DNA from 2 places in the Arthrobacter sp. 92 genome. Region 2 is predicted to be linked to the other one. Evidence: riboswitches for the same ligand, from Rfam matches in the RefSeq annotation. Region 2 holds a riboswitch; the other holds the start of a gene.
The links. A riboswitch is a leader RNA that binds a small molecule or an ion and turns the genes downstream of it on or off. The one in region 2 is predicted to bind S-adenosylmethionine.
Positions count from the first base shown of each region.

Region 1: it holds a riboswitch for S-adenosylmethionine, as region 2 does, so the genes downstream of both, ACP4XC_RS21585 (DUF1737 domain-containing protein) here and ACP4XC_RS16485 (aminotransferase class V-fold PLP-dependent enzyme) in region 2, are expected to answer to the same signal.

Region 1 is NZ_CP189863.1:4,627,719-4,631,799, reverse strand. It holds gene ACP4XC_RS21605 (glutamate--cysteine ligase 2) at 1-450, shown strand, start outside; gene ACP4XC_RS21600 (hypothetical protein) at 524-853, shown strand; gene ACP4XC_RS21595 (O-succinylhomoserine sulfhydrylase) at 960-2,168, opposite strand; gene ACP4XC_RS21590 (rhodanese-like domain-containing protein) at 2,169-2,579, opposite strand; gene ACP4XC_RS21585 (DUF1737 domain-containing protein) at 2,576-2,878, opposite strand; SAM riboswitch class IV at 2,913-3,028, opposite strand; gene ACP4XC_RS21580 (EAL domain-containing protein) at 3,419-4,081, shown strand, end outside.
Region 2 is NZ_CP189863.1:3,544,022-3,548,102, forward strand. It holds gene rsgA (ribosome small subunit-dependent GTPase A) at 1-1,050, shown strand, start outside; gene hisN (histidinol-phosphatase) at 1,106-1,918, shown strand; SAM riboswitch class IV at 2,101-2,214, shown strand; gene ACP4XC_RS16485 (aminotransferase class V-fold PLP-dependent enzyme) at 2,249-3,670, shown strand; gene ACP4XC_RS16490 (class I SAM-dependent methyltransferase) at 3,759-4,081, shown strand, end outside.

The sequences.
Region 1 (4,081 bases), 1.1 Mb from region 2:
ATCGCGGTACTGGTGCGGGGGCTGGTGGAATCGGCGGGCAGGGAATGGCGCGCCGAGGTGGATCCGGCGCCGGTGCCCACGGTGCTGTTGCGGATGGCGGCGTGGCAGGCAAGTAACTGCGGGCTCCGCAGCGAGCTGCTGGACTTCGGCACTTTCCGGCCTGCCCCCGCCGCGGAGGTGGTGGAGTCGCTGGTGGATTATCTTGCCCCTGTCCTCTCTGAACAGGGTGAACTTGAGCTCGCCCGCAGCGGCGTCCGCAGGATCCTGGAGCGCGGAACAGGCTCGCAGCAGCAGCGCCGTGTCAGGGACGCTGCCCTCTCCGGGGCCGCGTTCGACGACGCCGGGCTCGCCGCCGTCGTGGCGAACGCGGTGGAGGTGAGCATGCGGTGTGCGCAGGCCAACGCCGCGGAGGAACCCGCCCCGGTGTTGCTGCGCGTGCGCATGCCCTGAGCCCACGCCCTGATTGACCTGGGAGGCAGCCAGTCCAGAAGTACCGTCTTCGTCCAACGACCGGGAGCACGCCATGGAAACTGAATATGCCGACGTGGTGGATCATGATGTCACCACCATCACCTGCGTCTGCGGGAACACCGTCAGCAAGGACGGCCTGATCCAGGCCAACTCGCAAGGGATACCCGTGCATATTGACGGCGAGTCACCCGTGCCGGCCGGGCTGGCCCCGTGGCCTGACGACGAGGACGTCTACACCCTGTGCCCTTCGTGCGGCCGGGTGTACCGCGACGCCGTCATCGAAGAAACGGGGACCGCTCCGGTTGCCTTCCGGGTGGACGTGACAGGGGGCCCGGTGGCGGAGGCAATCCGTGTCCACTGGGACGTCGACACCGCGGGCTGATCCGGGAAATCCTGCACTGAGGCACTGAGGCACTGAGGCACTGAGGCACTGAGGGGCTGTTGCCCGGGCCCGTCGCCCGGGGAACCGCCGCCCGGGGGACCGCCGCCTAGATCTGTTTGAGAGCCTGTTGCAGGTCTTCGATGAGGTCGTCCACGTCTTCAAGGCCCACCGAGAGCCGCACCACGCCGTCGCTCAACCCGATGGCCGCGCGGCCCTCCGGGCCCATGGCGCGGTGGGTTGTGGTTGCCGGGTGGGTGATGAGTGACTTCGCGTCACCCAGGTTATTGGAGATGTCGATGATCCGCAGCGCATCCAGCAGCGCGAAGGCGGCCTCTTTGGCCGAGCGCCCGGCGGAGGGAGACAGCTCCAGGGTCAGGACGGTCCCGCCCGCCTTCATCTGCGCCGCCGCGAGTCCGTACTGCGGGTGGGACTTCAGCAGCGGATACTTCACCCAGCTGACCGCGGGCTGTTCCTCGAGCCATTCCGCCAGCCGCAGGGCCGAGGCGGACGAGTGGTTCACGCGCAGGGCCATGGTTTCCAGGCCTTTGGTGAGCACCCAGGCATTGAATGCGGACAGCGCCGGGCCGGTGTGCCGCATCAGCTGTTTGACGGGGCCGTCGATGAATTCCTTCGTGCCCAGAATGGCCCCGCCCAGGACCCGGCCCTGGCCGTCGATGTGCTTGGTCCCGGAGTACACAATCACGTCCGCGCCAAGATCGCCGCAGCGCTGGAGCAGCGGGGTGGCGAAAACGTTGTCCACCACCACGGTGGCACCGGCGGCGTGCGCCAGTTCGCTGACGGCGGCAATGTCCACGATCTCCTGCATCGGGTTCGACGGGGATTCGAAGAACACCGCCGTGGTGGGCCGGGACAGAGCCTCGCGCCACTGTTCAAGATCCGGTCCGTCCACAAAGACCGTCTCCACGCCCCAGCGGGGCAGGATCTCGTTCAGGATCACAAAGCAGGAACCAAACAGCGAGCGGGCCGCCACCACGCGGTCGCCCGCGGCCAGCAGGGCGCCCAGGGCGGTGAAGACGGCGGACATGCCCGACGCCGTCGCAAAGCACGCCTCGGTGCCTTCGAGCAGCCGCAGGCGTTCCTGGAACGTTGCCACGGAGGGATTCCCGTAGCGCGAATACACGAACCGTTCATCCTCGCCGGTGAAGGCACGCTCGGCTGCGGCCGCGGATTCGTAGACAAATCCGGAGTTGAGGAAGATCGGCTCGGCCGTTTCCTGAAAGTTGGTGCGGTCAAGGCCGCCGCGGACTGCCTGGGTGTCGGGGCTCCAGCTGGCGGCGTCGGGGTTGAAGGTCACTTAGTTCTTTCCGAGATTGGTGGGCAGGCCGCGGTTCTTCCAGCCGTTGACGGTGCGCTCGCCGTAACGGTCCGGTTCGCCTTCGAAGCCTTCCAGGACGTTGTAGGCCGTGTAGCCGGCCTGGGTGGCCGCGATCGCCGCCGCGATGGACCGTGCGCCGGACCGGCACAGGAACACCAGTTCGACGGCGGTGTCCTCAGGAGCCTGCTGTTTCAGCTGCTCGACGAAATCCGGGTTGGGGATGCCGCCCGGGAAGACCCACTGGATGAAAAGGGGATCATTGTCGGTGGCCTTGGTGTCCGGTATCCCGATATGGGCCCACTCTCCCTCGGTGCGGACGTCCACGAGGACGGCGCCTTGCTCCAGCTTGGCCCAGGCATCGTGAGGGCTGAGGTCTCCTGCGTAGCTCACGCGTGGCCCTCGAATCCTTCGTCCGGGAATTCGCCGTCGAAATCCAGCTCGTCAACAGCAGTGGCAACGGCGGCGTCCGCGGTGGCCACAGCGGCGGGCAGAATGACGGCCTGGGCAACGATCACGCTGGTGCCGTTGAACGTGGCGGCCGGGCTTCCGTGGAGCACATAGCCGTCGGCCAGCGCCTCGGAGATGCGCTCGCAGAAGGTGCGGTCGTCCGGGCCCGTGATGAGGCGATAGGCCAGTTTTTCCTGGGCGGGTTGTTGCTGACCGGCAGCAGGCTCAACGGCCGGGCTCAGATTGACGGGGGCATCAGACACAACAGATCTCCTTCTCTCACGCTTGCAACTCGAATGGGTCGATATGCCGAGTATTCACCTGAGGCACCCCGCCGCGAAAGGGAGGGTTGCCGACCGGCCAGTCAGGGCTTGGCACCGGTTCTCATTACTCCCCAAAAACGTAACACTTACAAGGACGGCCCGCACCGCCGTCGTCGTCATGTTCCGTAACGGCACGCGTCCAACGGCACGGAACACTGGCACAGGTCTTTCCTGATTCACCCGGGCATACAGAGTGAAACTCGCGTGCACAGATTACGACTCGATCACCAATAGCGATCACTACAGACAGAGAGCCCAGTCTCGTTGTACGCTTTTGAAACGTTCGCGGTTACTGCATCCTCGAATCAGTGTGCGGCAGCCATGGACGGGTCCCGGGCTCAGCCGGGACCAGCACTTATAAAGGAATAACCAATGTCAATGGATGAGACTTCTTTTCCAGCATTGACCGACGGAGAGCTGACAGCGGAATGGGGAACCCAGTCAATCCCGCCTTCGGACGTGAGTAGTCCTGCGATCCGTGGACAGGCATGGGACATTATCGAGTCGGTCCTGGACGATCCCTCTCCGCAGAGCGAGTGGGCGCGGGAACGGCTACGGACCCGCATGGCCACGCATCCGGGACGCCCCGAGCGCGCGTTGCTCGAACACCTGATCGCCACCAGGGCCGCAACGGATGATCACGCGCCCGGGGCCTCCGGTCCTGAGGCCCAGGGAATTGACGTGCCGCCAGCGGCCCTTCTCACTCCGATTCTGCCGCCGCCTGAGGCGGACACCGGGAACCCGGTTCTGTTCACGCGGCGCAGCAGGAAGAAGATCGAGGCGATCCTGGGTGACAGGATGCTCCTGACGGCATTCCAGCCGATCTGCGAACTCGCCACCGGAAGCGTTGTGGGCGTCGAGGCGCTCACACGTTTTGTGAGCGACGACGGCGCAAGCGCTGATCACTGGTTCAACGAGGCCGCGGCAGTCGGGTTGGGCGCCGATCTCGAGTTCGCGGCCCTGCAGGCGGCGCTCGCCGCTGCGGAAAAACTTCCCTCGCATCTCTATGTGGACCTGAACTTGTCGCCGGCAACGTGCCTGGACCCGCGGCTCCGCGCCTTCGTGGAGCAATCCGAGTTGGCCCTCGACCGGATCGTCATCGAATTGACCGAGCGGCTCGCT
Region 2 (4,081 bases):
CGTCCGCGCACCAAGGACAGGCCCGCCTACGAGGACGCAGTGACCGGCCGGATCATCACCGTGGACCGGGGACGCTATACGGCCGTGGTCGGGGAAGACACGGACAACGAGCGCATTGTCATTGCCGCGAGGGCACGCGAGCTCCGCCGTTCCCCGGTGGTTGCGGGCGACTTCGTTTCGCTCGTGGGAGATGTGAGCGGCGCCCCGGACACCCTCGCCCGGCTGGTGAAGATCCAGGACCGCAAGACCCTCCTCAGGCGCAGCGCCGACGACACCGATCCCATTGAACGCGCCGTGGTTGCCAACGCGGACCAGTTGGTGGTGGTGGTGGCCGCCGCCAATCCCGAGCCCCGGACCGGCTTTATCGACCGTGCGCTCGTGGCCGCCTACGATGCCGGCATCGAGCCGTTGCTTCTGGTGACCAAAGCTGACGTCAAGGATCCCACCGAACTCCTTTCGAACTACCGGCACCTCGATTTCCCTGTCATCATCAGCCGCACGGCCGATTCAGCGGCTTCGGGTATCGACGCGCGCTCCGACGACGGGCTGTCCGCCCGGCTGGATGGCGACGCCGTGGCAGAGCTCCGCGCCCATCTCGACGGGAAGGTCACGGTTATGCTGGGCCACTCCGGTGTGGGCAAATCCACCATGGTCAACGCCCTGACCGGCGCGGAACGTGCCACGGGCGGAGTCAACGCCGTGACAGGACGGGGACGCCACACATCGTCGTCGGCGCTGGCCCTGCGGATCAGCGACGCGCCTCCCGGAAGCTGGATCATTGATACCCCGGGCATCAGGTCCTTCGGCCTCGCGCACGTGGACCCGGACCGGATCCTGCGCTCGTTCCCGGACCTTGAGCCCGGCACGGACGCCTGCGAACGCGGCTGCAAGCACGACTCCTCAGCCGTCAACTGCGGAGTGGATGCCTGGGTGGCCGAAGGACACGCCGGAGCGTCAGGAGCCGCCCGGCTCGCTTCCCTGCGGCGGTTGCTGGGCACGGACCCACGGATGGAAGCCCAGGAGACAAAGGAACTGGGCACCGTCTCCTAGCCGCCCGCAACGTGGCCTCCCGCTCAGCCGGACGCTTAGACGGTAGTTTGGAACCATGACCCAACCCGCTTCGAGCTATAACGATGACCTCCGGCTGGCCCATGTCCTGGCTGACTCCGTCGATTCCCAGACCATGAGCCGTTTCAAGGCACTGGATCTCCAGGTGGAGACAAAGCCGGATCTCACGCCGGTTACGGATGCCGACAAGGCCGCTGAGGAGTCCATCCGCGGGCAGCTCTCCCGTTCCCGTCCACGCGATGCCGTCCTCGGTGAAGAGTTCGGCAGCTCAGGTCACGGTTCGCGCCGCTGGATCATCGATCCAATTGACGGGACCAAGAATTTTGTCCGCGGCGTTCCCGTCTGGGCCACCCTCATCGCGCTCGTGGATGAGGGCGAGCCTGTGGTTGGACTGGTAAGTGCACCTGCACTCGGCAAACGCTGGTGGGCGGCCAAGGGGTCCGGCGCCTACATGGGCCGCTCGCTGGCCGCTGCCACCCGGCTGAAGGTTTCGAACGTCTCGAAGCTTTCCGATGCCTCACTCTCTTATTCAAGCCTGGGCGGATGGAAGCAGCGCGGCAACTTCGACGAATTCATCGGCCTCACCGAGGAAGTATGGCGCACCCGCGCCTTCGGCGATTTCTGGTCATACTGCATGGTGGCCGAGGGGTCGGTGGACATCGCGTGCGAACCCGAACTGAACCTGTATGACATGGCCGCCCTGGTGCCCATCGTCACCGAGGCCGGCGGCCGGTTCACCTCGCTGGAGGGCGTGGACGGCCCGTTCGGCGGCAATGCCCTGGCCACCAATTCGATCCTCCATTCTGAAGTGCTCAAGCGTCTGAATCCGAATCTCGACGACCTCCTGTAACGGCCCGTCAGGGGCCCCGTTTCCCCTTGACCGACCGAATAATCGACGGCGGACGCCCCGAAAAGGGGGCGTCCGCCGTTGTTTGTTCGGCCGGGATGCCCTTGTGGCCAATCGCGTAACAAACCGCTTAATATTCTGGAGGGTTTTTCCAAGCACCGCGCGGATGTCCTAGGCTCTTAGCAGGTCACGAGTGCCAGCGTTAAACCCCGGTTTGCTGGCCGGCAACCCTCCATTCGCGGTGGGGTGCCCCGGGTGACGACCAGGCCGGTCCGGAACGGACCCGGCAAGCGCGGATCCCCGGTGCGAGGGGTCCTTTCAGAGTGAGGTCCCATGACTACTGCCACTTTCCCCGCGAACCCCGGTTTCACCGCTCCTGCCGGCATCCTCAACGATCGCTTCGCCGTGGCTGGCCGCCCGCTCTCGGCAGTGACCGGAGCGGAAATCCAGGCGCCCCTGATCCAGGGCGGGCACGTGCGCTACGCGAACCTGGACTATGGCGCCTCCGCTCCCGCACTGTCCGTGGTCTCCGCCTACCTCAACGAAATCCTGCCGTACTACGCCAGCGTCCACCGCGGCGCCGGTTACGCCTCCCAGATCAGCACGTCGGTCTACGAAAACGCCCGCGCCATCGTCCGCGAGTTTGTGGGCGGCCGCCCGGATGATTCGGTGATCTTCACTCGAAACACCACGGATTCCCTCAATCTCCTCGCGGGCTGCCTTCCGGTGAAAGATGGCAGGCACACCGGCGAGGTGCTGTATCTGGACATAGAACATCACGCCAACCTGCTGCCATGGCAGGGAGTACCCCACCGCAGCGTCATCGCGGCCGCCACCCTCAGCGAAACCATCGAGAACCTGCGCTCGGAGCTGCGGCACGGTGACGTCAGCCTGCTGGCCGTCACCGGCGCCTCAAACGTGACGGGCGAGATCCTGCCGATCCGCCAACTCGCGGCCCTGGCCCATGAGCACGGCGCCAGGATTGTGGTGGATGCCGCCCAGCTGGCACCGCACCGTCGGGTCGACATCGCCGCGGACGACGTCGACTACCTCGCCTTCTCCGGGCACAAGCTGTACGCGCCCTTCGGCGCCGGCGTCCTGGTGGGCAGGACTGACTGGCTCGACGCCGGCACTCCCCACCTTGCCGGCGGCGGCGCTGTCCGGGAGGCCAGGCTGGACTCCGTTAGCTGGGCCACCGGCCCCGCACGGCACGAAGGCGGCTCCCCCAACGTCCTGGGTGCCGCGACCCTTGCCCGAGCCACCCAGGTGATCGCGGCCCTGGACCAGGAGCTCTGGCACGCCCACGAGTCGGCCATCAGGTCGTTCCTGGTCGAAGGGCTGCAAAAGATCGACGGCGTGAGCGTCCACCAGATCTTCAGCGACACGGATCAGAGCACCGACACCATCGGCGTCGTCAACTTCTCCCTGGCCGGCTACGACGCCGGACTTGTCGCGGCCTACCTGTCCGCGGAACACGGCGTGGGCCTGCGCGATGGCCGCTTCTGCGCCCACCCCCTGCTCAAGCGGCTGGGCTTGCCGTCCGGATCGCTGCGGGCAAGCTTCGGCGTCGGTTCCCGGCTGGAGGACGCCCAGCGTCTGCTCGCCGGGATCGAAGAGCTGCGCCGGTCCGGACTGGGCTGGGACTACGTGGTGGACTCGGGGCGCTGGGTCCCGGCCAACGACACCCGCAGCTATCCTGACTGGGCACCCAACACGCCAGGCACCGCCGGCGCGGCCCCGTGCACCGACGACTAGGCCCGCCCACGCGGGACGATGCCGCGCCGCCGCTCCCGTGCGGTAAATTCGGGGGGTAAAGATCCAGCCTGCCCGAAGGAGATGTCGCGTGGCACGGGGAGGACCCAAACTGCACCACAAACGCCGGAACGAGCTTGGGCAGAGCTTTCAGGACGGCGGCGAGCACTACGATCGTGTCCGCCCGGGCTACCCTGGTGAGTCCGCGGACTGGCTGATTCCCGCGGGCGCGCGGGACGCCGCGGACCTCGGCGCCGGCACCGGGAAGTTCACTGCCCTGCTCGTGGAGCGCGGTCTTCGGGTGACGGCGGTGGATCCGTCCCCGGACATGCTCGCGCAGCTGCGGCGGAGCATGCCCGGCGTGCTGGCGCTGGAAGGCACCGCCGAGGCCTCGGGCCTGGACGACGCGGCGTT